2 regions of the Bacillus thuringiensis genome follow, and region 2 is predicted to be linked to the other one. Evidence: riboswitches for the same ligand, from Rfam matches in the RefSeq annotation. Region 2 holds a riboswitch; the other holds the start of a gene.

Region 1 (25,343 bases), 1.1 Mb from region 2:
TTGCGGAGTTCACAATGTAGGTAGTGACGGTATTGTAAATAAATTTGATATTCGTTTCTGCCAACCGAATAAACAAGCAATGAAACCAGATGTTATTCATACGTTAGAGCATTTATTAGCATTTAATTTACGTAAATATATTGATCGTTATCCGCATTTTGATATTATCGATATTTCACCGATGGGCTGCCAAACAGGATATTATCTTGTAGTGAGCGGAACACCGACAGTACGAGAAATCATTGATTTATTAGAATTAACATTAAAAGATGCGGTTCAAATTACAGAAATTCCAGCTGCAAATGAAACGCAATGTGGTCAAGCGAAGCTTCACGACTTAGAAGGAGCACAACGCTTAATGAACTTCTGGTTAAGCCAAGATAAAGATGAACTTGAGAAAGTGTTTGGATAAAATAAAAAACTGCCTGTGAAAGGGCAGTTTTTTTATTGTATTAAGAGCGAACATGTTCTTTTTTTATGAAAGTATACTAGACACTCCAACATATAAAACAAAGGCAGAACAGAGAAAATAAACAAATGCTTTCGTTTTTTGCTGCTCTTTTATTTCATCGATTCCAAAAAGGATACACATAATACTTAAAAGGATAAACACGTAAGGTAAAAGAATAGTGAAGTTTGCAAAGAAGCTAAATAGGGCGAGAGAAAGAGCGATAGTGGCGATTATAATTTGAATGTTTTTTAACATGGAATCCCCCTTAAGTAGAAAGAAATAGTTACTGAGAGAAAATAGTTCTACATGCTAAATTGGTCGGAAATTCATTTTACATATAGCGAAAGTAATACGATATTAAAACGAATAATATAAGACCAGAAACGAAAAAATACGGGATACTCATTGATTTTCGGCCAGATTTCAATTCATTAATTCCTAGAAGAATAAAGGAGCAACTGAGAATAAATTGTACGTATGGGAGAAGTGAAAAATTATCGGTAACATGGATATAAGTATTTAGAGTGAGTAAGAGAAGCATGAGAAATGCTAAAAAACTCCGTAATATAGTTAGAGTTAGCATTGTATAGCCTCCTTTAGACCATTTATCGGAATATTTCTGTGAAACCAATAAATAAAGCAGCGGCACCTGCTAGTAGAGCGAGCACACTACCTCCTGTTTGCCGTTTTAATATTTCCTCTAAACTTATGGTGAGGCCCATAACTCCTAAAGAGATAAACATATACGGCATTATTTCTCTATTACTAGTAAAAAATCCATAGATTGCTATACATAAAGCAATAAGTGATAAAGTAATCCGTACTCCTTTTATCATAAAAGACCTCCTCTATTTTATGTAGGTAATGATGAGAACAATCCAACTGAATGCTCCAGCAGCGATACAAATAACCCCAGTTCCGGACTCCTTTTTCTTTATTTGTTCAAATGCGATGAGAAACATTAAAGCCCCTAATAGAAATTGTGAAAGAGGTAAAAAATTATTTTGACCTGTATATAATCCAATTGCCGACATAACGATCACCGTGAGTGCGATTGTGATGCGGAGTATACGAAGCATATTATCAATCCTCCTTATTCTTTTTTGTATAAGGATTATCTTCTAGTTTATCGACCGAATGTTTATAAGCGTAGCCTTTATTAATTGTCATGATGGAGAGTACAAGGATGATTAGGACGATGATAATACCGATAATTAATATTTTGAACATAAAACCCCTCCTTTTCTTTATTTTACATAATTTTGTAATTGATGAAAACAATAGAAAATAAAAGGATGAAAGAAGGGTGTTACATGGAGACGAAAAAAACATATTATATATCAATAGGAAATGGTCAAATTTCACAAGTGAAGACGGCGGATACGTATAATTTTGAGATTTACGCAAATGATGAGGAAATTACGGAATTAAGAGAGCACTTCGATCAAGCATATGTAGAGGATTTAGGGTCATTTGTACGCTCCCACGTTCCATTCGTTGAGTATCATCACGATTCAAATAATGACCGATATGATGAACAACTACAAAAAGCATATAAAATGATTTACGATTTAGGAAATCATGAGACGAAAGAATTAGTCGCGCAAATGGGAATAATCAATGGATTGTAATTGGATAATATTATGCAGAAAAGCGAGAATATGCTACAATTTGTGGTAGGAAAAACTTGTAACCATCAATAGGGGAGTAATGGCATGTACAAATTTAAAGATTATTACCACAACACTGTACAATTATCGTTTGAACGTTATCCATTTTCTCCTGAGCCAAAGCATGTTTGGGTTGTATGCCGGTACGGGGATCAATGGTTATTAACGCATCATTTACGTCGCGGTCTTGAATTTCCAGGTGGTAAAGTAGAACTAGGGGAAACACCGGAAGAAGCGGCAGTTCGAGAGGTTCATGAAGAAACCGGCGGCATAGTTTCTGATTTAACTTACTTAGGACAATATAAAGTATCTGGAAAAGACAAAATAATCATTAAAAACATTTATTTTGCAACAATTAGTGCGGTAGAAGAACATACGCATTACGAAGAAACGAAAGGGTCTGTTTTATTAAAAGACATTCCTGACAACATTAAAACGAATAGAAAATTTAGCTTTATAATGCGCGACGATGTATTGGCGCGTACGATGAAACATATAGAAGAAATCGGCTGTTTTACGAAGTAAAGTGGCCGGTTTCTTTTTTTTGTATGTAAGAATAAATGTAAATATATCTTTATATTATTTTGGGTATATTATACAATTTTGTGAAGATATATTTGCATTTTAGGAGGGGAAAGATGGAGAATAGAAAAGAAACGACTGTTGCTGTGTCTATGGTTAAATTAAATGTCTATGCATTTCTTATAATATTTGTTTTGGCATTTGGAATTAGTTTTTTACATGCACTTCTTTCAGGCGGGGTTCAAGTTGAAATTACGTTACCAACTGTGTTTCTTTTTATTAGCGCAATGATTGTTCTCGTTTGTATTCATGAGGCAATACATTTAATTGGCTTTCGCTATATCGGAGGTGTTCCGTGGAGTGAACTAAAATGGGGCGTTAATTGGAAATTAGGTGTTGCATATGCTCATTCTAAACAGGCGGTTACAGTAAAGCAAATGAAGAAAGTGTTAATGCTTCCGTTTTTACCAACTGGAATTTTGCCAATTGTATTGGGATTAGCTATGAATCTGGAGCCACTCTCATTTTTAGGAATTCTACTAACAGCAGGTTGTATCGGCGACATTGCCTTATATCAAAAAGTTTCAAAATTTCCAGATGATGCGCAAGTGATAGATCATCCGAGTAAACCGCAGTTTACAGTATATGAATAATAAGAGGAGGCGTTTTTGAACAACTGCCTCCTCTTATTATTTTTTGTCGGTGAATCAATATATTGTGAAAATTGTTGATATAATTTAATTACTATTATTGTGTTTTTATCTCCACCTCTAAAAACGAAAGCACCTCCAACAAATCATCTACGATACGTGAATGCTTAAAATCACCCCAAAACGAATCTTTTTTCCAAACACCAAGAATTCCTACTTGTTCAGAACCAAGCACATCGTTTTCTGGATGATCTCCAACATAAAGACATTCTTCTGCCTTAACATCTAGTTTTTGCAAAGCACGTTCGAAAATTTCAGGGTGAGGTTTTTTAATTCCTTCAGCTTCTGAAACGAGAATGGTGTTTGTATACGTATGTATATGTAGTGCTCGAAGGTTGCTCATCTGAAATTCAGTAAAACCATTTGTGATAATACCAATTTTAATGTTTCGCTGTTTTAACTGTTGAAGTAGTTCATGCGTGTTTTTGAAAGGAATACAATGATGTTGGAAGTTTGTAATATAGTCGTGTAGCAGTTGCTCTTGCGTTAAAGTAGTAATGTTGTATTCGGAAAGGAGAGTAGCATATACTTTATCCTTCCACGTATAGCCATTATTATCGAGTTCAAGAAATTGAGAACAATACTCTGATTTCTCTATACTCATCAAATGTGAGGAGAAGCGATTATATTGCTCACAAATAAATTGTTCTAAAGATTGGCGCCGATCTAATAGTGTTCCATCTAAGTCGAATAAGATTGCACGAATCATGAGAAGCCTCCTTGCAGTTTTTATAATTAATCATCGCATATTCGTAAAAAAATGATTATGATATTTTGTAGAATGGAATAATGGGGGATTGTATGAAGAAACTGTATGGCAAGTTAGTGTGTTGTATTATAGCAAGCAGTTTAGTTGCAGGATGCGATAGTGCTATCGAGGTTACGAAAGAAAAAGAAATTTGTAAAATAGAAGAAGTTTGCACGCAAATAGGAGATAAAAGATTACAAAAAGTATATAAAAAGATAGAGGGACTTTCAGAACTTGAAAAAGTAGAGGATTATGACATAGAAGAGTATGAAAGTATGAATATGAAAGAGGCGGAACAGAAAAAAGAAGAGGATGACAATTACTTTTTTTTAGCTTCTTATTATATCGATGATGATGAAATTGTAGATCCTTATTTTGAAAAATTGGATCGTAAGAGATTGAATAAAGTTTTTGCAGATGACGAAGTAGCAAAAGATGATTTGTTAAGTCAGCGACAAGATAGAGAGTATCATGAAACCTTATGGGACATGTATCGCACTCTCGTCCCAGTGAAATATCGTGAGAATATAACAGGATTTGGTCTAATAACAGATGGTTATGATGGCGTTGTTGCCCATGTCATGCCAAGTATGGATGACCCGAGAGATTGGGTGCTTAGTTTAGATGTGCTTGATTCTGGGGTGAATATAGATGAAGTGATGAAAACATTAATTCATGAAACGGCTCACGTATTAACGATTGGACATAAACAAGTACCAGTGGATAGAAAGTATTTAGAGGCGTTTGATGAAGAGAAAGACATTTCATCATATCGAAATAAATGTAAAACGGTGTTCGTGAAAAATGGATGTGTGAGAAAAAGTTCGTATATTAACCAATTTTATAATGAATTTTGGAAACCAATTGAGCAAGAGTGGACAGAAAAGAAAGTAGAAGAAAGTGAAGAGGCACAAATTGAATTTTATAAAGAAAAGCATGATGATTTTGTATCACTATATGGAACAACAAATGTAACGGAAGATATCGCAGATACATTTACAGCGTTCATTTTACAAGATTCAAAAAAGGTGAAAGAAGGTACAGAGTTAAAATATAAGAAAATTGCTTTCTTCTATCAGTTTCCTGAGCTTGTAAAAATGAGAGCGGAAGTGCTGTCGGGATTATATGATGTTTCAAAAACGATAGAACAACAAAGTGGAGACTAATGTGAGTTATGCTTTCGATATAGTTTCGTTAAAGAAAAGCGTGAAGAATTTTTAATTCTTTGCGTTTTTTCTTATGTTGATAAAATTGAAAATTCTGTATTTTTATTAAAAAGAAGAAGGAACTGGAGGCACAAAAGAGAATTAGTATAAAAATGTCACAATTTAGACACAATTATAATGCGCGTGTTGTAGGGACTATAAGTTTACTCTCGAGGAGGTAATGAAACGTATGAAAACGATTCTTGCTGTTGCTGGTCTCATTTGGGTAATGTCTCACGGTTTTCCGATTTTTGAAGGGGAGCAAATTCGTAGTGCTTTGAATGAAAAGTTTAATGATTATCATGTGATAGATCGAAAAGATAATGTCGTTACAGTACGTGTGAAAGACTGTTTCCATACAGTTACGGTTGCGGATGGAAACATTACAAATGAAACGAAAATGTGTGATAAAAGGTAAAAGAAAGAAGCTGACTATAGCGCACTGTTTTGAGTCAGCTTCTTTTTCTTTTTCCAATTAGAATTTTTTCAAATGCCTCAACAAATACATACATAAGAGTTGCAAGAACACATGTGAGTAGTACGCTAAGTAAGACGAGTGTGAAGTTAAAGACTTGGAATCCGTAGCTAATTAAGTAGCCAAGTCCTTGTTTGGAAACGAGAAGTTCTCCGAAAATAACACCGACCCAGGATAAACCAACGTTTACTTTTAACGTTGAGATAATTGCTGGAAAAGATGCAGGGAGAACGACTTGCTTATAACATTGCCATTTATTTGCACCAAATGTGTCCATCACTTTTATATAGTTAGAATCGACTTCTTGAAATGCACTGTAAATAACGAGAATGGTAATGATGATGGAAATGATTACTCCCATTGCGATAGAAGATGAAATGTTTGGACCGAAAATAACGATGATGATTGGACCGAGTGCAACTTTTGGCATTGCATTTAGGACGACGAGATAAGGATCAAGTACGCGGGCTAGAAGTGGCATCCACCAAAGGAACGTGGCAATAATAGCACCAAGTACTGTTCCGAGAATGAAGCCTACTCCTGTTTCCAGTAATGTCGTCCATATGTGGACCCAAAGTGAACCGTCGATCCATTTCGTTAAGAAGAGATCCCAAATACTCGAAGGAGAGCTAAAGAGTAAAGGATCAATCCATTCTTTTTTACTAGCTATTTCCCATAGTGCAAAGAAAAGAATAAGTAGTAAAAGTTGTAGCGAGCGAGCAATCCAAGCGCGTCTGCGTTCGTTCTTTCGAAATTGTTCATGTAGTTGTTTTATATTATCCAAGTCGTTCCAGCTCCTTCCATATATCTTGAAAGAGGGCTGGGAAATCGTAGTGATGGCGTGCTTCTAACGGTGATAAAGAACGGATACTTTCCGGGACGATAAAGGTTTTTGCGATTTTTCCGGGATTCGCTTGCAGTAAATAAATACGATCACTCATCGCAATCGCTTCTTCAATATCGTGAGTAACAAGTAGTGATGTTTTCTTATATTTATTTAGTAAGTTGAAAACGAGTTCTTCTAGTTTTAACTTCGTTTGATAATCGAGTGCGGAGAATGGTTCATCTAGTAATAAAATTTTCGGATCAGTCGCTAATGTTCGAACGAGAGCGGCACGTTGACGCATACCGCCGGATAGTTCACGAGGATATTGTTCTTCTACACCATGCAGACCGACTTGTTTTAAAAGGTTTAAAGTATGTTCTTTCATCTGCTCATCATAAATCTTTCTAATATGAAGTCCGAGCATAATATTTTCTTCAATCGTTTTCCAAGGGAATAAGTAATCTTGTTGCAACATATATCCCATAGATGATGTTTTCGTTGTAATCGGTTCACCATCTAAAAAGACGATACCGTCAATTGGATCAAGTAGCCCAGCAATGATTGAGAGGAGCGTTGTTTTACCGCAACCACTTGGACCGAGTATAGAAATAAATTCGCCTTCTTCCACTTGTAAGCTCATATCTTCGAGAATAAGTTTGGCATTCTCTTTTGCAAAAAAACAGTGAGAAACGTTACGTATTTGTAAAAAACTCATACCCTTCGCCTCTATTTCTTAATAACGCTTTCGGCAATTTTTGTATTGACGAGCGCTTCATGTGGGACTTCTTTTTGTAATTCGCCAGCGTCTTTCATAATAGTTTGGAGCTGTTTCCATTCTTCCGCATCTAATAGTGGATTTGTTGCATAAGAATGTTGCTTTTTGTACCGTTCAATTACTTTTACTGTTATGTCTTTTGAAGTGTCTTTAAATAGCGGGGAAACGGCATCAGCAATTTCTTCTGGACTATGTGTATCAACCCATTGTTGTGCTTTATAGAGCGCACGTGTGAACTTTTCAGCAGCAGCTTTATCTTTCTTTAAGAAACTTTCTTTTGCCATGAACGTTGTATAAGGAACAGTACCAGATTCATTTCCGAATGAAGCGACGATATAACCTTTACCTTCTTTCTCAAGTATACTTGCAGTCGGTTCAAAGAGCTGTACAAACTCTCCAGTACCAGATGCGAAGGCATTTGCAATATTAGCAAACTCGATATTTTGAATTAAGTTTGTATCTTTATGAGGATCAATGCCGTTTTTCTTTAAAACATATTCCCCCACCATTTGCGGCATGCCGCCTTTACGCTGTCCTAAAAACGTAACACCTTTTACATCATTCCAATTAAAAGAGTCTAGTTTTTTACGTGAAACTAAAAATGTCCCATCTGTTTGTGTAAGCTGTGCGAAGTTAATGACAGGGTCTTTCGCTCCTTGTTGATGAACGTAAATAGACGTTTCAGAACCGACGAGAGCAATATCAATTCCGCCAGATAATAGGGCGGTCATCGTTTTATCGCCACCAGCTGTTGTTTGTAGGTCAATATTTAGTCCTTCATCTTTAAAAAATCCTTTTTCAATCCCAACATATAATGGGGCATAGAAGAGAGAATGGGTAACTTCGCCGACGCGAATGTTTTGAGTTTGTTCTTTAGTACCTTCTTTTTTACTACTACAAGCAGCAAAAGTAAAAACAGCTAGTAACATGATGCAAAAAATCGCGATTAATTTTTTCACTATATAACACCTCCTAGAAGTCACTCTACAAGCATGATATGTAGGTAAGTGCCCATATGTGAGTGTAGATAGCAGGAATTTTTTTGGTGGTAAAGAAGTACAAATATAAGGGGTGATAAAATGGAGTACGAATACGATAATAGCGTACATTTACATCTTGATTATTTCGGGACAGAATGTGATATGGAATCGATTGCTTATAAGAGGAAGAATGAAGACGTATGGGATGTGTATTTTAATTTTGGAGTATACGGTATTCAGAAAGACGATGTAGAGTTAGGGAGATTTATGGACGAATATGCTGGTCATTACGTTTTTTCTGTACATGCTCGCGATCTTAGCTGGGAATTTGGAAGTGCCCAGTTTGAAGAGTGGGTTTTGAAAAATCGGATAGTAGAAAAAACGCTACAAAAATAGGAGGAATTTTGTGATTGGATTTCTCATCTTATTATTTATTTTTGTGGCCGGATTTTTTATCATGCAAATGCTTATTTACCGATTTGCAAAGAAAAACATCCATAAATATACAAAAATAAAATGGTTTCATATGTGGCTACATATGAATATGAAAAAAGGTCCGAGATTAGATTTTTTTGATTTTGTAATTATAGTACTCGTATGTATCGTATGGAAAATATGGCTGCTTCCTTTTATATAATACACATGCTAATCATTTTCTCTTTTATCATAAAATAACGAAAAGAACCTGTCTTGTGGCAGGTTCTTTTCGTTATAGTAATAGTTGTTAAAAATGAGCAACGCCTTTTTATTAATTTTTTCGTATTTTCATGTGAAATCTTTAATAGCATTAAGGATTTCTAAAAAGTAGTTATTATATCATAAAGTGGAATGCTGAAATTAACCTTTTCAAGAATGAATAATTTGTATACCACAATTTAACTATTGATTAAGGAAGTATTAAGGAAATATATTTATAGTAGAAGCAAGTTTGCAGACGAAATATAGGATATATGTTATTTTAATACAAATAGTTTTTTCGATGCGGGGTGAAATTAATACATAGAAACGAGGGAATGAATTGAAATATGGTTCTACACTTTTTCATCTTCCAAAAAGAAATATATTAATTTCTAGCATTATAAGTAGTATGGTGACATTATTAGTAATAACTATGCTGTTTATGATTTTAAAGGTTTTTAATTTAGACATGATGAAAGATCATTTAAATCAAAAGCTTGTTTTAAGTGTTATGATGATTTTCATATGGGGCATAACATTTTATATTACGCATTTCAATAAAAAAGAGATGTCTATATGTAAGGCATCCCTGAGAGTGCATTTTATATTATTTTTGCTAGCTCATACAGTAGCATTATTTTATATTGTCATGCAAGTTAATATGAGTTTCATAGAGACAATGAATTGGATTTACATTTATAATATGCAGTTTATATTAAGTGTTGTAGTAATTTATGCAATATATATTCTTGTATATAATTTAATAGGTAAGGTTTTTCTAAGTATGGTTTTAACGAGCTGTACGTTAGTCATTTTAGGTATTGTGAATTATTTGAAGCTTATTTTCAGGGGTGATCCGTTATATCCTTCTGATTTCACACAAATTACGCATATGCAATCTGTTATACCGATGGTGATGGACTATTTTAGCTGGAGTTATATTTTTGTCATTATCTTAAGTATCGTAGCTTGTATTGTTGCAGGGATATATATGAGAAGATATATTCAAAATGTAAAGATTCATCTAGGAATAAGAGCTTTATTAGTAGTAGGATCTATTTTTGTTCTATATGCGTACGGTAATTTTGCGAATACATTTATGAATAAAGTATTTCAAAAGTCAGGTGTAGATTTTGTTTTGTGGAATCAAAATGAGAACTATGCTTCAAATGGTTTTGTACTAGGGTTTATTAGCAATTTAGATACAACAGTTATGGAAAAACCAAAAAATTATTCTAAAGAAAATATGCTTCAAATAGCAAACGATATAAAAAAACAATATAGTGGAAATATAGGGAACGAAAAGAAAAAAGAGAAACCGAATATTATTTTTGTAATGAGTGAATCGTTTTGGGATCCGACGAAAGTAACCAACCTTTCATTTAGTGAAGATCCTGTACCAAATTTACATCATTATATAGAAAACTTTCCTGGTGGACAAACTATTTCTCCTACATTTGGGGGAAATACAGCGAACGTTGAATTTGAGGCATTAACGAGCTATTCAATGAGTTTGTTAAAGCCAGGTTCTATACCATATCAGCAGGTTATTACAAATAAGAAAGAAATTCCATCAATCCCTACGGCGTTGAAAAAAGAAGGTTATTACACAAGTGCAATTCATTCATTTGGTCGCACATTTTTTAAACGTGATGATGTATATAAGGTGTTAGGATTTGATAAGTTTAATGCAGATGACACGATGGAAAATGTGGATATTGATGGAGATTATATTAGTGATTTAGCGATGAGTAAAGAGATAATTGCTGAGTTAGAGAAACAAAAACAACCTACATTTATTCATGCAGTTACGATGCAAAATCATTTTCCATTTACAGAGGGCCGATTTGGTGAAAACCTAATAGAAATTAGCGGTCTAGAAAATGAAGAATCAAAGGGAGAATTAGAGACATATACAGAAGGATTAAGACGTTCAGATGAGGCTCTTCAATATTTAATAGAACAACTAGATAATTTAGACAGACCTACATTATTAGTATTCTTTGGAGATCATCTTCCATCATTAGGAACAAATAAATCTTTTTATAAAGAAAATGGGTATATAACGAATGAAAAAACACCGAGTGAACGTTTATCAATGGCGCAAACGCCGCTATTAATGCATGCAAACTTTGATATGCCAAATGATAATTTAGGTTTAGTAAGCCCAATCCATTTTTCTAATCTTATTTTTGATTATACAGGATTAAATAAATCCTTATTTTATCAATTTTTATCGGAACTTTACAAGGAAATACCAGTGCTTAGAGATGAATTAAAAGTTGATAAAAATGGAGAAGTAATCAATGATTTAACAAAGAAACAAAAAGAAATGTTAGAGCAATATAAAATGCTTCAATATGATTTACTCGTTGGAAATCAATATAGTAAAGATATCCTCTTTAAATAAAAGAAACAAAAAGAACTTGTATAACGATACAAGTTCTTTTTTCATAGTATTTAACGGGGTAACCAGACAAGCTGGGTTTAGGGAGTATTACTTGTACATTTAGTATATATGAAAATGTAATCGTTTTATTTGTGTGTTTGTGAGAAATGTGTGAATTTTATGTTTTGTAAAAAAACGATTATGTTAACTTTCATTCTTGTATTGCAGTTGTTATGCCTGTAAAAATTTTATCAGTTCTTTATTTAAGTCATCCGCTTGATCGATTGGTGAACCATGGCCACTATTTGTAAGAGCATGTAACTGAGAATTTTTAATTCGTTGTTGCGTAAGCTCAGCACTTTTGTAAGGAATTAGTTGGTCGTGAACGCCGTGGAAGATTTTCGTTGGGACGTTAATTTTATTTAAATCTTTCGTTACATCTTCATTTGCAGCTGCTTGTAAAATTTTGATAAGGGCATAAGAAGCGGACTGCATACCGAGATAAGAAAACCATTCAAGGGTTGCGGCTCCTAAGTTTCTATTAAAAAAGGATAAAGATACATCATTTAAAAATTTTGGTAAATTAGCATACATTTGATTAATAAGAGCATCTGCTTGTTCTTTCGGTACACCGTAAGGGGACTCTTGATTTTTAACGAAAGAGGGGGAGACAGCGTCAATTAATGCGAGCTTAGAAATACGGTGCCCGTTATAGCGAGACATATAGCGAATAGAAAGAGCACCACCAACTGAGAAACCGACTAACGTAGCGTTCTCTACTTGGAGTGCTTCTAGAACAATTGCGATATCATCGGCTAATCGATCATACGTGTAACCAGTCCATGGTTTATCAGATTGCCCATTCCCTCGTATATCCATGGCGATACAGCGAAAGCCATGCTCGGGTAAAACATTGAGTTGATATTGATACATTTGATGATTTAAAGGCCATCCGTGAACGAAGAAAACAGTCTTACTACCTGGACCAGGATTAACGTCTTGCACAAAAATATGCACATCTTTCTCGACAGTAATAAACATAAATGTCCCCCTATTTTATGAATATGCTCGATCCCAAAAGCGTTGTTTTGTCATAGCTTTAATAAATTCATTTGCTAGTCGTATAGGGTCTTGTTCTATTAAAACACCAGGATTTCCTTCGATATTTAAAGATTGAATAATAGACGAGCCGTTTTGGAAGGAGCCAATTGGCTTAAAGTGATTATATGATTCTACGACAAATGAACTTGCTTTGTTAAGAAAATGATCATCCATCTTTCCGCCGATAAGAAGTAATCCATCATAAAGGAGTGGTGAGCCTGTTAAGAAAGTATCATTTACTTCCCACTGTCCATTTTGCGTTCCCTGCACTATGCCTAATCGTTCGGAAACGATCACTGGTTGAAGACCTACTTGTTTGAACTGATTTATTATATATTGTGCGCTGGGCCCATCATATCCATTTGCAACAATGACACCTACTCGTAATGTATTAGGACTAAAGGTCGTATTTGCCATACTGAGTGCTGGAGATGATTTTGTAACGTTGGATTCTTGCACATTTGGGATTTTTGCCCCGATAGCTTCTGCAACTAAAGTAGCCAATTCTGTACTAATATGTCCAATCATATCCACGACTTGTTGGCGGACAGATTTACTTTTGACTTTTCCTAATTCAAAGGAGAAAGCCTGCATAATGTGGATTTTTTCGACGTGACTCATACTATTCCAAAATAAACGAGCTTGAGAGAAGTGGTCTTTGAAGCTAGCAGCAGTTTCCCTTGTTTTATGACCAGATACAGTAGAAGGATATGTAACGAATCCCCCCTTTGTCCCAGGTACAGTATAAGGAGAATTATTTGCTAAGGAATTGTTATGGTAGGCAACTTTTCCTTTGTCGATTATATATTTAGACGCACCATCTCTTTGGTTGTTATGAAATGGGCATATCGGGCGGTTAATCGGTAGTTCTTGATAATTTGTACCAACGCGTGCTAATTGTGTGTCTGTATAAGAAAAGAGTCTACCTTGTAAGAGAGGGTCATTGGTAAAGTCAATACCACGGACGATACTTCCAGGGTGTAGTGCCACTTGTTCAGTTTCAGCGAATACATTATCTACATTGCGATTTAAGGTCATTTTCCCAATGATTTTAACGGGAAAATCTTCTTCAGGCCAAATTTTCGTTGCATCTAATATATCGAAGTCGTATTTAAATTCGTCCTCTTCTTCTAAAATTTGAATGCCAAGTTCGTACTCAGGGTAGTTTCCAGCATTAATATTTTCCCACAAATCACGGCGATGGTAATCTGGATCAGCACCGCCTAGTTTTTGTGCTTCATCCCAAATTAACGAATGAACGCCGAGCTTTGGTTTCCAATGGAATTTCACGAATCGTGACTTTCCATTTCTATTAACTAGACGAAATGTATGAACTCCAAATCCTTGCATCATTCGAAAGCTTCTTGGAATTGTACGATCGGACATAATCCACATCATCATTGCAGCTGATTCTTGATTGTTGGCGATGAAGTCCCAAAAAGTATCATGTGCTGTTTGGCCCTGTGGAATTTCATTATGTGGCTCTGGTTTAAGGGCGTGAATTAGATCAGGAAATTTAATGCCATCTTGAATAAAGAAAATGGGAATATTATTTCCTACTAAATCAAAATTTCCTTCTTCTGTATAAAATTTAACGGCGAATCCTCTTACATCTCGATTCGTTTCATTTGCTCCTTTTGATCCAGCTACTTCAGAGAAACGAATAAAAAGCGGTGTTTTTTTTGAAGGGTCTTGTAGAAAGTGGGCCATTGTTAGCTCTTCTAAAGATTCATATAACTCAAAAATGCCATGTGCTCCGTATCCTCGTGCGTGAACGACTCGTTCTGGAATTCGTTCACGGTCAAAGTGAGAAAGTTTTTCTCGCATAAGGAAATCTTCTAGAAGGGTAGGGCCACGATCACTGGCAGTTAAAGAGTTTTCATCATTTGAAATTTTAACACCTGTATTTGTTGTCATCTCTTTTCCTTCATTCTCACGCGTGAAAGATTGGAGTTGTTCTGTCTTTTTATTTTTTTTGCCGTCCATAAAAAACACCTCCCATAATATACGTATTATTGTTTATGTTTTTTATGCTTGTATATAGCATGAAGATATTGCATAGTTGGGATGATTTTCCTCAAATGTTCGATTTATCTTTGTTTGTCTATGAAAATCATTTATTATAATAAATGGTATTCTTCGAGATATTATTTTGAAGGGGTGTTGAAGTGAAAGAAAGTTTTCTATCATATAAAGAAGAAGAAAGGAATGCAAAAATCCTTTTATGGGTGTTATATGTCATTGTTATTGTATATCAAATTTTCTATGCAATCGTATTAGACGATAAATCAATAATGGATAAGGGGTACAACATAGTATGGCAAGTTATTTGCGGAGTAGCAATACTGTGCGTGAATATATATTTAATGAAAAAAGAGAAGGCCAACCTTGTTAAATATGCATGGATATTTGCATACATAGGGATAGAAATCGCTAATATATTTTCGTATGTTTTTTATAATAAGGCGGCGTTTGATGCGACAAATATAATAGAAATTATTCTCATTTTCTTTGTACCCATATTTTTAAATAAAAAATTTTATGTGATTTTACTTTCTTCTATTGTAGGAAAATATTTGATTTATTTATTTGTATTAGAGGAAGTAAAAGCATTTATGTACCTTATTATGTATACACTTATGTTAATAGCGGCATATATCATTTTAAACCGATTTTTACAATATCTTTCAGCTGTAAAGGAAAGTATTGCGATTGCTAGTGAATCGCAAAAATTAGCGGTAATTGGGAAAATGGCAGCGACGGTTGGACATGAAATTAAAAATCCACTCGCTTCATTAAAAGGATTTACACAATTACAACGAGAGAAGCATGAAGAGGATCCTATTTATAAACGTATGATTTTTGAAATAGAAAATATGAATAATATGATAAGTGAGTTGATGGAAGTTGCTACATGCAAACCTTCTATTTATAAGAAACATGATGTGGGGAAAATTGTATTACAAGTAATAACAAGTCTTCGCGAAAAAATGAATGAATTAAACGTACAGTTTATTTCTAATGTGGAAGAAAAAACAATAGAAATTGAATGTGATGAACGAAGAATAAGAGGAGTCTTTTTATATACGATAAAAAATGCTTTAGAGGCAATGGAACAAGGTGGCATATTACATGTAAGATTAGAAAATAAAGGGAAAGAGTATGTAATGATCAGCGTGATTGATAATGGTCATGGTATTAAGCAAGAAAACTTAATTCGTGTTACAGAGGCCTTTTATACAACGAAACAAGATAAAATTGGTCTGGGACTTACGGTAGCGAATCGAATTGTCGCCGAGCACCTTGGTGAGCTGCATATTTCAAGTGAAAGAGATACTGGAACGAGAATAGACATCATTCTCCCAAGGAAGTGTGGAAATACTGAAATCCAAGTGGAAGAAAAGCTAGGAGTTACCATATGAATAAAGGCTATATATTTAAAAATGAAGAAATAAAGGCGCTGAAAGCATTTTTAAGTTTATTTTTCATTATATTTTTTGTATATGATCTTGCCTATGAATTTATCGTACCATTAATCGGTGGAGAGCAAGAAGGCGTAGGAGAGTTTGAAGATGGCTTAGGTTTATGGCTTTACTTTTTGATGGTGGTATTGTTTTGTATTGGAATATACTTTATGAAATGGAAGAATGTTTTTGCGGTAAAGTATATTATTCTAATTGGCTATAATGTATTAGATTGTATCCATAACATTATGATTTATTATGGTAGCGATGCAGAATTTGACGGTGGAAATATAGTAGAAGGATTTTTTATTTTGTTCGCACCAATCTTTGTGAATAAAAGATATTTCTGGTTAGTTCCAGCGATACTTGTCGGAAAGTATGCTCTTACAGGAATCATTATTCAATCTTCTCTCGTTTTAATTCCAATGGCATTATATAGCGTATTTACTATCATATGTTGGATTATATTTTTGAGGGTTCAGTCTTACGTTCGTACGCTTGAGATGATGGATAAAGAAATAAAACAGACAGAAAAACTAGCAGCTGTTGGAAAGATGGCAACGGTTATTGGTTATAAGATTAGAAGACCTTTAGCAAACTTAAAAAAACTTGTGAATAAACAAGCAGACAAGCATCCAGAGGATAAAATTTATAGTGATATTATGAAACAAGAAGTAGATCGGATTCATATAATTGCTACAGAACTTAGTGGATTTGAGAACTCTAAATCACTAGAATCAGAAACTCATAACATAGAAGAAATTATCTCTTATGTTATTCGAGTTATGGAAAAGCCTGCGTTAAAACAAGGAGTCAACATACAAGGTATTTACAGTAAAGACTTACCATCAATTACATGTGATGAAAAACGATTAAAACAGGTCTTTTTTAATTTAATTAAAAATGCAATTGAAGCAATGTCAGTTGGCGGAACAATTACGATTAAAGTTACTGTAAAAGATGGAATCATCATTCAAGTGAAAGATGAGGGATGCGGCATTCCGAAAGATAAAATTCCAAAGTTAAATGAAGCCTTTTATACAACGAAAGAAACAGGAACTGGTCTAGGTTTAGTAGTTACAGAAAAAATTATTAAAGACCACAACGGTAAAATGAGTTTTGAAAGTGAAGTTGGGGTTGGAACGACGGTTGAGGTTATGTTACCACTGCATTAAATAGAAAAAACATCACTTCCAAATAAGTGATGTTTTTCTATTTTATCTTGCTATTTGTGGATAGTAAAAATCTCATTTTATCGATAAAGAATGTATGATGTGTTTCTAAGATCAAAATGTTTTTATAAGTTTTTATTATGGATTTTTTGGTAAAAAATTTAGACTATAAAAATTAATTGTTTTTTTCTAAAAAAACTATTTTCTTTTTTGGGTTTTAATGGTATATTCAAAACACGATAAATAAATACCTATTTTTGGCACACTATTCGAAAGGATAGGTCGCAAAGCTAAGAGTCTAAAGTAATGAAAATTACTATGATAGTCTGGTTGCAGTTTGGATTTTCACACATAGTTGTATGTATGAAAATCGAAGAGGCAACCGGATTTTTTATTGTCTCAAAAAGAAAAAATAAATGGGCACACTATTCGAAAGGATAGGTCGCAAAGCTAAGAGTCTAAGGTAATGAAAATTACTATGATAGTCTGGTTGCAGTTTGGATTTTCACACATAGTTGTATGTATGAAAATCGAAGAGGCAACCGGATTTTTTATTGTCTCAAAAAGAAAAAATAAATGGGCACACTATTCGAAAGGATAGGTCGCAAAGCTAAGAGTCTAAGGTAATGAAAATTACTATGATAGTCTGGTTGCAGTTTGGATTTTCACACATGTTGTGATGTATGAAAATCGAAGAGGCAACCAGGCTTTTTATTTTTTAGGAATACACATTATGATTGTAAATTTAGTCGATTAATACATCTAATATTCGAAATATTCGGTACATAGAAAGTGGGGGAGGGAAGTACATTGCAAAATCAAATAGGTAAATTTGGGCGTATACTTCTCGCTGGAGGAATATTATTTACCCAAGTTGGTGTGCTAGATTACTCTGCAACGAAAGTTTATGCGGTTACAAACGACGAGCAAGGACGTTTTATCGTTCATATGGATAAACAAGAAATAAAAGTTGATGAAAATGTAGTATTAAAGATTACAAATACAAATAAACAAGATGCTAATATCGAGCTGAAATTATCTAATGAGCAGCTGTTCAATGAAGCAGAAACGAAAAAAATGAACGAAAACAATAAAGCGATTCAAAGCATTTCAGTAACAGAAGATCACATTGTAAAAATTGAAAAGAATGAGCAAAGTAATTTTATCGGTGACGTATATGTAGTCATTCAAATGAAAAAAGCTGGAGAGTACAAATTTGAACCGATAGTGAAGTTTGAAGGAAATGAAAAGAAAATTGAATCTCCTTCTCTACATGTTGTAGAGAAAAAAGAGGCTTTAAATATAGCTATTTCTGATGAAAATCCAAAGGCTTCAGAGGAAGTTGTGAAAAAAGAAATCAGTGAAAAAGTGAAAGTATCGGAAGAAAATAAAAAACAAGAAATAAATGCTACTAATGCTGAAGTTCCAAAAGAAACGAAGACTTTAGCGAAAGAAAAGGTTAATGAGGAACTCGTACCAAAGGAAAATGAATTAAAAGAGAGCAATAGGATAAACGAAAATAATCAGGAATTACCTGCTATTCAAGCTGAGAAGGTATTAAAGAGCCAATCTCTACTAGCTGCTAGTCCTGTTACAAGTATTCTTAAATATCCAAATGTAAAGGTAATAAATAATAGAACAGGTGAAGGGCCTTCTATCTCGGGTAAATATGCTTTTAGATTTGTTTGGAGCCCACAAGTAACATATGAGGTAAAGGGTAGTAGCAATGACAGAACTGGTCAAAGTCAATATACATTTAGAAATTCAAATAGAGAACAGTACGTATTAGTAAAAAAAGCTGGTGAATATCAAGGGAAATGGATTGATGTCCGTATTAATATTCACTCTATGACAGCTTCATCTGTAGATGTTAAAACACCAATAACTAAAGGTGATGCAAAAAACTTTTTACAATTATATGGGAACGGAAGGTCAGGACAAACTTATAATGCTTCCTTTGAATTTTATGAACACGGAACAAGTAAAAAAGTACCATTAACGGCAATGTGGAATTTCAAAAGGATAAATAGTTATAAAAATGTAACGTTACGTAATGATGGTAGTCATTTAACGAATTTATACGTGTATGATACGAGTTCAATTAGGTATCAAGACAAAGGGAATAATAAAATCGAGTTTTCTGGAACAGCAGGTCCAGTAGCTACTCCAGAAGCAGATATGACAATTACATTTGATAATTTAACAGAATTACCGCTAGAAGTTAGATTAAATGCTTCAGGTGTTAATGTATCATACGACCAATTAGCGATTGCACAAATTGAAATTCCAGCTCCAAGTGTAATAGGAGATATTGTGGAAGATAATTCCCGTCAACTTTCTTATAAGGTATATCAAAATATGCCTGCTCAATCGAAAGAGATTCACTATGCGAAATCTTTTGTATTAGAAAGTGAAGTGAATAAGGATTTTACTGTGAATGATGTTTCCATTCAAGATGTGGAGAGTGGAGATGATGTAAGTAGTTTCTTTGATATTAGCAGGACAAACAATAAAGTCACTGCGGTTGCGAAAGTAAATGCGCTAAAAACAGAAGAATTCAACGGGAAAATTTATGAAATGACAATTACAGGTTCTCCTGTAAAAGGTGCTGATGTAATGAAATATTACAAAGGTGGTTATCTTGAAATACCGGTGTCAGCTAAAAATTATTTAGATGGCGATAAGAATGGACAAGATAGTAATCGAGATGGAATCGCAAAAATAAGGTATAAAGGTATTCCAACTGGGAAACCAGTCCTACAAAAAGTAGTGCAAGGAACAGATTTAACAAAAATGGATATTTCTAAATTTGTGACAGATTTATCTGTAGATACGAATTTGGATGTAGATAAACCAATATCAGTAGTGAAGTTAATCAATATTCCAGATACCAAAACAATAGGGAATCATACTGTAACGGTTGTAATTGAAACGAAGCAAGGTGTACAAGCGGAGATTCAAGTGCCGGTTACTGTCGTTGATGGGACTTTAAAGTTAGTAGACGTACCAAAAGAAATTACATTTGGAGATTTAACAATTCCATCGAAAACAACGACATACGCACCGAAGGCGATTTCAAATCCTTTAAAGGTAACCGATGATCGTGTTAAAAAGCAAAAATGGAGTGTATATGTAAAGGAAATTACACCATTAACTTCAGCGCAAAATGACACATTGACAGGAGCATTGATTTACAAACGAAATGGAAAGGATACACCTTTAAGTACTTCTAGTATAGAAGCATTCTCGTATACTTCTAAAAACGACGAGGAGGTTTCACTAAATTGGAAGGAAAACGAAGGAATTCATTTACAAGTAAAACCAGGGCCGAATGTCAAAGTAAATACTAAATATGCTGGACAGCTAGAATGGACATTAACCGATGCTCCTCTCTAAAAATATATGAAATATATAAATTTTAGAAAGGAGAGAGTAATGAAAAAAATAGTTGGTATTATCGTTTCCACAGTTATATGTGTGCCGTTTCTTATGGCAAATGTAGTAACGGCTACAAGTACGAATTCAAAAGCGGGTATTACATTTTCGAATAGCTATACACCAAATACATCAACTGATCCGACAAAGATAAATACAAAAAAAGAGACAGTTGATAAAAATAAAAATGGAGATAAATATTTACCGAAAACAGGAGGCCAGACACGGGACTTCAAACAATATATAGGATTGTTTTCGATTGTTTTATCTCTATATGTATTCAAAAGAATTAGGGGAAAGCAAGTGTATTCAAAATAAAAAATAGATGAAAACAGAGAAAAGGGGAAGGTACATATGAAACTAGCAAAATTAGCATTAATCGGTGCAGTATCATTAACATCAGTTGCAGCAGTAGGAACTTCAGCATTTGCGGAAGAGAAAGCAAATATGAAATCAAAAACAGATGTAACGTTTATTGAAGATACAAGCACAACAGATCCAAACAATCCAGAAACTCCAAATGAAAAAGTTACACCAGAGAACCCTGGTGACCATGAAAAAGGAACAAAAGGTCCATTAAGTATTAACTACGTTTCTAACTTACACTTCGGCGAGCAAGTTATCTCTGGTAATGATCAAACGTACTTTGCAAAACTGGATAAAGTAAAACAAGCGACTAAAACAGTTGAAGTACCTAACTTCATATCTGTAACAGATAACCGTGGTACAAATGCAGGATGGAAATTAAAAGTAAAGCAAAATGCACAATTTAAAAGTGGTAATAGTGAGTTAACAAATGCAGCTTTAAGCTTAAGTAACCCAGTTGTAAATTCTGTAACTGATGCACAATATGCACCTACAACATTTAAAAATAAAGTAACACTAGCTCCAGGTGGAGATGCGGTGGAAATTACTACTGCCGCAAAGAATAAAGGTATGGGTGATTGGACGACTGCATTTGGTAAAGGGACAGAACAAGGTAAACAGAGTGTGAGCTTATTCGTACCAGGTACGACAGCGAAAGAAAAAGGTGCGAAATATTCAGCTGAGTTAACTTGGACTTTAGAAGATACACCAAACTAAGCTTTTATAAGATTGAAAATTAAGAATAAATGAATTGAAAAATGATTATAAAGGGGTATAAAACTATGAAACTAGCAAAATTAGCATTAATTGGAGCGGTAACATTATCATCAGTATCAGTAGGGACGTCTGCATTTGCAGCTGAGAAAGATGGCGGGAAATTAGACTCAAAAGCATTTATTAAATTCGAGAAAAATACAGATAAAATTGATGTTGTTAATCCAGAGAATCCAGATGAAACTGTAGATCCAGTTGATCCAGATAAAAAAGGTACAGATGGTCCACTAAGTATTGATTATGTATCTAACTTCAACTTTAAAACACAAAAAGCATCAGGGAATAACGAAATCTACTTTGCAGAATTAGATAAAGTAAAGAAAAAAGTAGACGGTTCTGTAATTGACGTGCCGAACTACGTTCAAGTAACAGATAATCGTGGTACAAATGCTGGATGGCATTTAACAGTAAAACAAAATGGTCAATTCAAAACTGCAGATGATAAAGCGTTGGATGGCGCGGCATTGACATTAAAAAATTCAGCTTTGAAATCAAATGCAGGTAGCGACGCACCAACAGCAGAACAATCTATCACATTAAATCCAAGTGGTGCAGCATCTGATTTAATCGATGCAAAAGAAAACCAAGGTATGGGTACATGGGTAAATACGTTTGGTAAAGATGCAACAGAAGCGAAACAAAGCGTAGAGTTATCTGTACCAGGTAAAACGAAAAAAGAACAAACACAATACACAACTTCACTAACTTGGGAACTAACAGACGCTCCTATGTAAGTAAGAGGAATTTTAAGATAAAAGAGGAAAATGAGAAGAGATAAGGGAATGGCTTTAACCTTGTCTCTTTCTTGTCTATAAAATGGATATGAAGGGGATTACATAAGAGATGGTAAAAAAACTATTTACTAGCTTACTATTAATTACATTCTTCATGGTAAACGCTTTTTCAGTATATGCAGCTGAAATGAAATTCGCTGTGACAGCAGTTATACCAGAAAATCAAATTGATAAAAATCAAACGTATTTTGATTTGAAAATGCAACCTGGACAAAAGCAAACAATTCAAGTCCAAATGAAAAATGATACGAATAAAGAAGTTGTGGTAGAATCGTTTGCTAATGCAGCAATTACGAATAGTAATGGTATTACAGATTATAGTACAGTAGAACCAAAAACGGATTCTACTTTGAAATATCCGTTTTCTAAAATTGCTAAAATGCCAAAAGAAACGAAAGTACCGGTTAACAGCATAGTGACAGTTGATATAAACTTGGAAATGCCAAGTGAGTCGTTTGATGGTGTTATTTTAGGTGGTTTATACTTTAAAGAAAAAGAAGATGAGAATGCAAAGAAAAAAGATGAAGGTGTGCAAATTGAAAATAAATATGCATACGCAATTGGTGTTGTTTTAAAAGAGACAGATGCTGAAGTAAAACCAGACATGAAATTAAACGAAGTAAAGCCAACACAAGTTAACGGGCGTAACGTTGTTACTGCAAATTTACAAAACGTAAAGCCAGCAATGTTAAAAAATTTAAGTGTTGATGCAAAGGTATATAAAGAAAAAGGTACAGATGTTTTATTTGAAGCGAAAAAAGAAAATTTAAGAATGGCGCCAAACTCAAACTTTGATTACGCTATTAGCTGGGAAAACAAAGCGTTTGATCCAGGAACGTACCGAGTAGAAGTGAAAGCTACTGATGGCGATCAAAAGTGGGAATGGACGAAGAAATTTACAATTGAAGGAAAGACAGCCGATAAGTTAAATGATACAGCGGTAGAAGCGAAAAAAGACTACACGCTATATTACATTATCAGCGGAGTACTACTGGTAATTATATTATTAGTTCTTGTGTTCTTCTTAGGTAGACGCTCTAAAAAAGAAGACGATAAAGAAAAATAATATATTGATAGTGTAAAAAGAAAATAATGGATGTTTTACTATGAAAAATATATAATGGCTTTGTCTGTTATTTGTTGTAGTTCATTTATATTTCTATTTGTTGACCCGAATCTCGGGTCTTTTTTTATGGAATGAATTGCTATATATCAGTAATGAGAAAAACAGAATATAAAGCACTTGCAGCATGAATATAAAGAGGGGTTGTATACTCTCTCAAAAATAGGTTTCCAGCTGTAATACTATTAGCACCAGTAAATTCGGTGCTAACAGTAGGTTCGTTTTCTGGCACAACGAAAGCATTTACGTTGGTACATGTGCTTTCTCATTTATCTATTTTTCTGTGGTCGATTGTATTGTGTATATAAATTAAAAAATGATAGTGTTAGAGCCACCATTTCTCCTGCGGAAGCAAAATAACATCCACATCAAAATTCTCTTTAAACCAATCATACATCAATGTCTCTTTCACTAAATATTCAGAGGCAGAGTGTGACACCCCAATTAGAGACATATTCGTTTCTTTTACATAATCCATAATGAGAGAATATTTATGTCGGCCGTAATCATTGTCGATATGGCAATGGATTTCTCCTGTAATATATGCTTCAGCACCTTTTTCTTCTGCTTCCTTCATTAAAGATACAACATCGCCACATCCAGCGATAATTGCGATTTTTTTAATGGAATCATGTCGTTTACCTTCGAAGTCTGTGTAAGGAATCTGGAAGAGTTTTTTTAGATGTTTTTGGAGTGCTTCTGTCGATGTTTCATCTATTTCACAAATAAGGCCAACTGGTTCTTGTTCTGGACCTCCATATGCAAAGTTGTCCACTACAGTAGCATTTAATGCTTTTGCAATTGAAATACTCGTTCCATGAGTTTGATGAAAATCCATTGGTACGTGACATGTATATATAGAAAGTTGTTTTTCTTTTATTCCTTGCAAATATTTTTCAGGAATTGGTATGAAACCGCGGCCTGATCTTCCAATTGGATCACCGCACTCCATTACAAGGGGATGGTGCATAAAGAGTAAATCACCGGGTGTGGATTGTGAAATGAATGTTTCAAGAACGTCATCTGTAGGGAATACAGCTAAAAATACTTTGTTTACATTTTCAGATCCGTGCATCATAAGGCCGTTAAATAAATCTACAAAATTTGCTTCGAAAAATTGTTGCCAAGGAAATTTGATAGGATCATATACGGCTGGGATAAATCGACTAAAGGCGCTATCTTTTCCGTATTTTTCAATTTGAAATAAGTGATCGAGTGATTGCTCTATTTTTTTTAAGGCTGGCATGTTTGATAATCCTCCTTAAGATGATTCTTGCTTTATGAGTTGTTTGTATTCTTCGTAGTAAAATAAGAAGCGGATAGGAAACAAATAAAACCTAGAATCCAGTCAATAGAAGGAGAATAGGGAAGTACATGCTGTAATAGCATTCCGCTAGAAATGAAGAAACTACTAAATAGACCTAATAACATAGGATATCGTTGTAGTTTGAACACGGATAGTAAACATCCTTTCTCCTGCATGAACTACTCATAAAAGCTCGATTGCTGAAACTTTATCACATACATTGTATATTAGTCTTAATTTTCTGTATATAATTTTTGAGAAAAATGGTGATACAATATATGAATGATAAGAGAAGAGAGGATGAAGATTAACATATGTACGTTACTGTAACAGAAGCAGCATATAAAAAGATTATGGATACGATTCCGAGTGAAGCGAA
Region 2 (8,010 bases):
AATTGTTCAAACTCAATTTGATGTGGATGACAGATGTGCAACGTTTCTCCATCTATTTGTGAATCTTGTACATACGTTACAATTGATTTACTAGCAAAATCAATTGGTGTGAAATCGATTCCCCATTTCACATTAGGAGCTTGTCCAATAAGTAGCATCGCTTTAATAAGACGATAGAATGCGTTTCCTTCGATATTTTGTTGGAATACACCTGTCTCTGAATGACACGCTAAGTTACCTGCACGATAAATATTTCCACGGACACCCTCTTGTATCGCTTTACGAACAAGGTTTTCTGCCTGTAATTTGCTATCAGAATACACATTCTCTAACTCTACATCGTAATTAAAATCACCTGTTTCCACATATGTGTCCCATTGCTCTATTGCTAATTCTATCGGAATACCAATTGTTGAAATAAAGTGGAATGATGCTCCTTCTTCCGCTAGGGCTAACATACGACTCGTTCCTTGCACATTCACATTTTCAAACTGGGCTACATCTCCAAAATGTCTTACATCTGCACCGCAATGAATCACCGTATCAACTTTGGAGTGAATAAATTTATCCTCATCCATACCAAGATACTCTGCCCCAAGATCACCAGGTACTGCTGTTATGCGTTGCAACCATTCTTGACTTATATCTTTAAAGTAATTTGTTAATGTATTAACAATTCTTTGTTGTATATCTTGCGTCGGTCTTACTAAGCAATAAATATGTGCTGTTGTATCTTTTAATAATTCATACAATATATGTGAACCTAAATAACCTGTAGCTCCCGTTAAAAAGATATTTGAAACTTTGCTGTCTGTCACTTCATTTATACGGGAAATTGGATCTGGCTCATGTATAACTTTATATTCATGGAATACTTCTTCTTCCTCAACTTTTAATTCTCTTTGAATTTGTGCTAACCCATATATCGTTCGTTCCTGGAAGAAGTCTTGAATTGTTAAATACGGAAAGTCTTCTTTCAACAAAGTTAAAACTCGCAATACTTTCAATGAATGCCCACCGATTGTAAAGAAATCATCATGAACACCAATTTTTGAGATTCCTAATACATCAATCCAAGCTTTCGCTATTTTTTCTTCCGCTTCGGTAGATGGTGCAATATATTCTTGTAAACGAAGTGGTTCATAGTCTGCTTCTAGTTGTGCTAATCGCTTCAAATCAACCTTTTTATTCGGTGTAAGTGGCAGTTCATTAATATAAATTAATTTAGACGGTACCATATAATCTGGTAATCGTTCTCTTAAATCATGTATTAAAGTTTCCATAGCAACTTCATTACTAGTTGTATAGAAAGCAACTAAGTAATGACTACCTTCTTCACCTTTCTTCGTAAATACAGCTGCATCTTTTACCATTTCATATTTTGCAATTGTGTTTTGGATTTCACCCAATTCAATTCGATGTCCTCTAATTTTCACTTGATTGTCTTTACGATGTAAAAACTCAATATTTCCGTCTTCCAATATTTTAACAATATCACCTGTTTTATATATCTTACTATCATGTTTTTCATGATGTGGAATAAATACTTCCTCTGTTTTTTCCGGCTTATTAAAGTAACCTTTTGCTAAACCTACTGACTCTATATATAATTCTCCTGGAATACCAATTGGACAAACTTTCATATTGTCATTTAATATCCAAACTTTATAATTATCCGCTGGCTTCCCGATTGGGATACTAGCAAGTTGATCGTTTAACTCCGCTGGAATTGGATATGTCGTTGTTGTAATTGTACATTCTGTCGGGCCATACGCGTTATTTAACTGAACGTGAGTACCAATTCTCTCTCGCCATAGTTTTACTACTTCAGCAGTAAGCATTTCTCCACCAACTGCAATCCTCTTTAATGAATCGAGCTTATACTTACTTTCATCTGGAAGATATGTTGCTACTTGTTGTAGGAAAATTGTAGCTAAGCCTAAAATAGATGTTGCCTTTGCTTTATAAATTGCATTTGCAAAAGCTTCTACCGAAAGCCTTTGTTCATCCAATAACACATATATATTTCCACCGCAGAATAATGACGCGAATAACTCCCAAATAGATGCGTCAAAACTAAATGAAGGGAACTGCGCGAAAATATCTTCTTCACTTAATTCATAATGCCTTTGCATCCATGTACATAAATTCACTACTCCGCGGTGCGCAAGCATTGTTCCTTTCGGATTTCCCGTAGAACCGGATGTATAGATCATATATGCGATATCATCAAGATCAATTGCCACGTTCACATCTATTTCTGAAAATTGTTCAATATCGTAAAGAGATAATTCTCGAATATCCTCAAACGGTACTTTCGCTTCTTTCGTTAAAACTAATTTTGATTGGCTATCCTCGATAATATATTGCACTCGATTTGCTGGATAATCTGGGTCAATCGGAATATAAGCTGCACCTGTTTTTAAAACTGCTAATATACTGACTACCGTATCAATACTTCGCTTCATAAAGATACCGACATAATCACCTTGTTTCACCCCATGATGTAATAACATGTGAGCAATTTTATTACTTTTTTTATTTAGTTGTTCATATGTTAATGTTCCCTCCACCGAAGATAAAGCTATACGCTTTGAAAATTTCCTTACTGTTTCACAAAACATATCCGCAATACTTTTATTCGGGTATAGCACTTCTGTGTCATTTATTTCTTTATATATCACTAATTCTTCTTCTGTAATAATATTCATATCTACAACACATTGCGTCTCTTTTTTTATACCTTGCTGAATTACATACTGAATTTGCTTTATATAGCGAAGTGCTGTTTCTTCTTTCAATTGCTTTTCATTATAAGAAACTTCAAAACAACTATCCTTTAATTCAATAAAGTTTAATTGACTATTTCTATTTTCTTTTCCTACTGTAACTGCAGGTTTCCCCCATTTTTCTTCATCATATTGTAACAATATCTTCCGTTCTTCTTCCATACTTTCTAACTGCATGATTTGATCATTAATTTCTATCCTTAGCTCTTCATAAGAAAGTTCTTGTTCAATTGTAATACATAACGGATAACTACTCTGTCTCATGTAATAAGGTATCACTATACGTTTTTCATTACTAACATGATATAGCCATACAAAAGTAGCTGCGATTAAATCTAATTTATTTCGTTCAAACGCTTGTATATCCTTAATTTTCATTTGAGTATATTCATTTACTTGAATATCCTTTGGTATCATAAACGGTTCATAATTTTGTTGCGAAAATTGTTCATATCTCTCCACATATGAACGTTTTAAGAAAATACTCATACTGAATCCTCTCACTCTCCATAATATAAAAATGAAACTTTGATCATTGGAGGACATGTTCCACCAATGATTAAAATCACAACCGTATACCATTAGATATAAATATATAATTATTCATTTTAAAAAAAGATTAAGGTGTAGATTAAATCTACACCTTATATTATTCTATTAACTTTTAAATTCCCCAATTAACTCTTGCAGCTCCTGTGCAAGCCAGCTTAAAGAAGTAGCTAATTCTGCAATATCTTGTACTGACATTTCCTGTTCTTTCATACTCTCTTCAATATTACCACTACTATTCGCATACGTATTTGCAATATGTGATAGTTCATTTACAACTTGAACGATATTTTGGCTATTTTGCAAAATATCACCTGAGTTGCTAGAAACCGCCTTAACTTGGTCCGTAACAGAATGTGCTGATTTTGAAATTTTCTCGAAGAACGCACCACTACTTTGAACAAGAGTAATTCCAGATTCTACTTCTTTTGAACCTTTTTGCATTGAAACTACAGCCTCTTCTGCTTCAGCTTGTGTTTCCCCAATTAATTTAGCTATATCTTTCGCTGACGTTTCAGTTTGCTCAGCTAATTTACGTACTTCATCAGCGACCACTGCAAATCCTCTTCCAGCAGCTCCAGCACGTGAAGCTTCAATAGAAGCATTTAACGCAAGTAAATTGGTTTGATTTGAAATACCTGTAATTACGGTTACGATATCACTAATTTCCTTCGATCTTGTTTCCAATGAATAAATAATCGAAGATAAATCTTTTACTGCATTTTGGATTAAATTCATTTGATTAATAATTTGTCCAATTACTTCATTACCTTCAATTGAATGTTGCTCCATACCTTCTGAGGCAACCGCAACCAGTTTCGCAGCCCCAGTTATCTCTTCCACCTTATTTTCCATTCCGTGCACAATTCCTAAGCATTGTTGTACTGAAGTTTCTTGAGACTGTGCTCCTACTCTTAAACCTTCCATGGAACCTGCAATTTCTTGAACTGCCATACTGTTTTCCTCAGTACTTGCCGATAATTCTTGTGATGAAGAAGAAACTTGCTCTGCAGTTTGTTTTACTTTATCTATAATTCCTTTAAATTTCTCAATCGTTGCATTGAAATAAGTATTAATAATACCAATGTCATCTGGTCTTTCTTTTAATTTAATACTTAAATCACCCTCACCAACTTTACGTAATCCCTCTCTTAGGTCTTTTAATGGGGCTAACGAATTACGAACAATAAAGAATTGAATAACAGTCGCAATAGCTAATGAAATACAAATGAATAGTAAACCTTGCATCATAAATTTCTTCTTTGTATCTGGAATAACAGAAGCATCTACATCTGCCGCAACAATTGCGACAATATTTTTTTCTCCATCCGTAATGGGCTCTAATATTGTCACCCATGAGCCTAGTTCATCTTCATATACTTCTGTCATTTGTGCCTTTTTCGTATCTATCACTTTATCGTATGCCTTCATCCAATGAGCTGGTTGTTCATAATAGTCACCCGGCTTTACAGGTACTGCATTTGTTAACTCTGTAGTCAAACCAACGATTTGTAATTCTCGTTTGTCATTGGGTTTTGCTCCCGTAATATACGTTTGTCCAACACTTTTTAAATCTTTTGTCACTTCATCTAATTGCTCTTTTAACTTTTCCTTCTTCTCCTTTTGGGCTGTAGGATCTTTCGCAAGATCTTTCACTAATTCTGCGTCTAATTGATTTATTACAGTATCTCCTGTTTCAATAGACTGTCTTTCAAATAAAGACATCATACTATTTTGAAACATGTTGAAACTTAACGCGCCCATACTTCCAACAAGCGTCAAAATAACTAGTACGGTTAATAAGACGTTCTTTTGAAGAAACGTTAACTTATGCCAATACTTTTTCATTAATATCCACCTTCCTTAATTAACATAACAAAAAAACAAAATATACGAATATTTTGTTTGAAAATGTTTCTCAATATATTCGAGAATAAAAAAAAGCCAATGTAAAAGCATTGGCCAAGACCAACCCTATCCGTCCGGTAACTGGCTAGCATAGCCTTTCGACCTTAGCTCCTGTAGTTTTGCGTCCTCATGTTTCCATCAGTTTGCCTTTCTCGCTGAACGAGTTGAACGATATGGGAGTTCTATGAGAATTAATTTATTCTCTTTCAAAGATTACAACATATAAATCAAAATGTCTACTTATTTAGAGATATAAATACAAATTTTTAATGCATTGCTTTTTCGAAATAATTTCAAAAAGTACGTGAATGTTACTTTTTTTGTGTTATATAATAAAAAATGTATAAATAACAAGGATTTCTTCGGGTATTCATTTAATTTTCATTCAAATTAAACTATTCGAATATATCTTAATTAATGAATTTCGGAGGTAGTTTATCATGTTTTGGCTACAATTTCTTACCTTGTTACTCTGTATTTTTATTGGTGCACGCCTAGGCGGAGTTGGTTTAGGAGTAATGGGTGGAGTTGGTATGGCAATACTCGTTTTTGTCTTCCACTTACAACCGACCGCGCCTCCTATTGATGTAATGCTCATGATTTTGGCAGTAATTACAGCTGCTGGTGCTTTGCAAGCTGCTGGAGGAATGGACTATCTTGTTCATCTAGCTGAAAAAGCATTGCGAAAAAATCCAAAGCGTATTACTTTTTTTGCTCCAATTGTTACTTATTTATTCACACTATGTGCAGGTACTGGTCACGTTGCCTATTCTGTACTTCCTGTTATTGCAGAAGTCTCTCGTGAATCAGGGATTAGACCAGAACGCCCAATGTCGATTGCCGTAATCGCTTCTCAGCAAGCAATTACAGCTAGTCCGATTTCAGCTGCCACAGTTGCTCTTTTAGCAATGTTCGCTGACTATAAAATTACCTTATTAGATATTTTAAAAGTAAGTATCCCTTCTACTTTCATTGCTTGTATGTTAGCAGCATTCGTTGCTAGTAAGATGGGAAAAGAATTAAATGAAGACCCTGAATACTTAAAACGATTAAACGAAGGAATGATTCCTAAACTTGAAGAGAAAAAAGAATTTGTAGGTGTAAAAGGCGCCAAATTATCAGTTATCCTTTTCCTAGTTGGAACCTTCCTTGTTGTACTTCTTGGTTCATTTGAAGCACTTCGTCCAGGATGGATAGTTGATGGGAAGTTAGCTCGTCTTTCCATGCCGAACACAATTGAGATGGTTATGTTAACTATCGCGGCTCTTATTATTATTTTCTGTAAACCAAATGTAGAAAGCATTGTATCTGGTAACGTCTTTAAAGCAGGAGCAACAGCAGTTGTTGCTATTTTCGGTATCGCTTGGATGGGAGATACTTTCTTTAATGGAAACTTAAATATGATTCAAGGATCCATTCAGCATTTAGTAACAAGTGCACCTTGGCTATTTGCCATCGCGCTATTCATTCTATCTATTTTACTGTACAGCCAAGCAGCAACAGTACGTGCCTTAATGCCACTTGGACTATCCCTTGGTATTCCACCAGCACTACTGATTGCGATGTTCCCTGCAGTAAATGGATATTTCTTCATTCCAAACTATGGAACAATCGTTGCTGCCATTAACTTTGACCGTACTGGTACAACAGGTATCGGTAAATACGTATTAAATCATAGCTTTATGATTCCAGGTTTAATCGCAACATTTACTTCTATCGGCATTGGAATGCTTTTAATTTCTATTATGTTTTAAAGAAAAAGCACAAACCTTTATTTTAAAAGGTTTGTGCTTTTTTAATCAAACGTTTGTTTAAAATTTTGGGCAGTCCATTTCTCCATGTAGCACTTAAAATACTACACGTCCTTCCTTACAAACTTCTCTTTACTTCTTCAGCTAATTTTCTCGTACTTTCATACGCCGATTCAGCTAAACTAATTGCTGAAATAACTGAAACACCTTCCGCACCCGCCTCTATAACTGCCGCTGTATTTTCAATTGTAATCCCGCCAATACCAACGATTGGCACTGTAATTCCTTGTTCTCTAAAATAAGCTAATCCTTTCGTTCCTTGAACCGCTTTCGTATCTTTTTTCGTACTCGTTGGGAAAATAGGTCCAACGCCTAAATAATCTGCTCCATGTTCGATTGCAAAGCGTGCTTCTTCAATTGTATGAGCAGATACACCGATAATTTTATCTCCCATTTTTTCACGAACAGATGTAATTCCTTCATCATCTTGTCCTACATGAACACCATCTGCATCTAATTCAATGGCTAATTCTACATCATCATTTACAATGAAAGGAACACTATATTCCTTACAAAGAGTCTGCAATTCTTTTGCAAAACGCACTCTATCCTCTCCAATTAAAGAACCTTCCCCCTTTTCACGAAATTGAAAAAGTGTCACTCCACCATCTAACGCTTCTTTCAATACAGTTAAAGGATCCTTCGTGCAGTTATTGCTTCCCATAATAAAATACACTTGTAATAGGTTAGACATTTTCTTTGTTTCAATGCGCATCATGTGTTTCATCCCCCTTACTCTAACTCCTCAATCTTCCCATACTTCTCCATATCAGCTGAAGTTGTATTCGCTAATTGATTTAAAAATTCAATTTGGAAACTACCTGGCCCTTTTTCTACTGTTTTAGCAGCTGCCAGTTCTGCAGCTACACCATAAAACGTTAATGCGGCTACTGCTGCTTTTACATAATCTTTTTCAACTGCTACAAATGCTCCTATTACCGAAGTTAGTAAAC

The links. A riboswitch is a leader RNA that binds a small molecule or an ion and turns the genes downstream of it on or off. The one in region 2 is predicted to bind cyclic di-GMP.
Positions count from the first base shown of each region.
Region 1: another riboswitch for cyclic di-GMP. It lies ahead of AC241_RS23670 (WxL domain-containing protein); the one in region 2 lies ahead of AC241_RS02215 (methyl-accepting chemotaxis protein).

Region 1 covers NZ_CP012099.1:4,576,690-4,602,032, reverse strand. Annotated here, with positions in the region: gene luxS (S-ribosylhomocysteine lyase LuxS) at 1-412, shown strand, start outside; gene AC241_RS23770 (YczI family protein) at 476-706, opposite strand; gene AC241_RS23765 (DUF3953 domain-containing protein) at 1,057-1,287, opposite strand; gene AC241_RS23760 (DUF3953 domain-containing protein) at 1,300-1,530, opposite strand; gene ytzI (YtzI protein) at 1,535-1,681, opposite strand; gene AC241_RS23750 (hypothetical protein) at 1,765-2,082, shown strand; gene mutTA (antimutator 8-oxo-(dGTP/GTP)ase) at 2,167-2,646, shown strand; gene AC241_RS23740 (DUF3267 domain-containing protein) at 2,760-3,296, shown strand; gene AC241_RS23735 (HAD family hydrolase) at 3,391-4,062, opposite strand; gene AC241_RS23730 (hypothetical protein) at 4,155-5,267, shown strand; gene AC241_RS23725 (hypothetical protein) at 5,497-5,724, shown strand; gene AC241_RS23720 (ABC transporter permease) at 5,759-6,565, opposite strand; gene AC241_RS23715 (ABC transporter ATP-binding protein) at 6,558-7,322, opposite strand; gene AC241_RS23710 (ABC transporter substrate-binding protein) at 7,334-8,341, opposite strand; gene AC241_RS23705 (DUF3986 family protein) at 8,462-8,758, shown strand; gene AC241_RS23700 (hypothetical protein) at 8,769-8,999, shown strand; gene AC241_RS23695 (LTA synthase family protein) at 9,381-11,450, shown strand; gene AC241_RS23690 (alpha/beta fold hydrolase) at 11,661-12,470, opposite strand; gene AC241_RS23685 (catalase) at 12,486-14,516, opposite strand; gene AC241_RS23680 (ATP-binding protein) at 14,699-15,952, shown strand; gene AC241_RS23675 (ATP-binding protein) at 15,949-17,169, shown strand; cyclic di-GMP riboswitch class I at 17,416-17,504, shown strand; cyclic di-GMP riboswitch class I at 17,576-17,664, shown strand; cyclic di-GMP riboswitch class I at 17,736-17,824, shown strand; gene AC241_RS23670 (WxL domain-containing protein) at 17,977-20,562, shown strand; gene AC241_RS23665 (EF2685/EF0750 family sortase-dependent surface protein) at 20,602-20,919, shown strand; gene AC241_RS23660 (WxL domain-containing protein) at 20,956-21,684, shown strand; gene AC241_RS23655 (WxL domain-containing protein) at 21,750-22,475, shown strand; gene AC241_RS23650 (WxLIP family cell surface protein) at 22,585-23,601, shown strand; gene AC241_RS34900 (hypothetical protein) at 23,741-23,890, opposite strand; gene AC241_RS23645 (Nif3-like dinuclear metal center hexameric protein) at 23,984-24,904, opposite strand; gene AC241_RS23635 (iron-sulfur cluster biosynthesis family protein) at 25,279-25,343, shown strand, end outside.
Region 2 covers NZ_CP012099.1:417,465-425,474, reverse strand. Annotated here, with positions in the region: gene AC241_RS02220 (non-ribosomal peptide synthetase) at 1-3,272, opposite strand, end outside; gene AC241_RS02215 (methyl-accepting chemotaxis protein) at 3,447-5,186, opposite strand; cyclic di-GMP riboswitch class I at 5,320-5,404, opposite strand; gene AC241_RS02210 (anaerobic C4-dicarboxylate transporter family protein) at 5,687-7,000, shown strand; gene thiE (thiamine phosphate synthase) at 7,116-7,775, opposite strand; gene thiM (hydroxyethylthiazole kinase) at 7,790-8,010, opposite strand, start outside.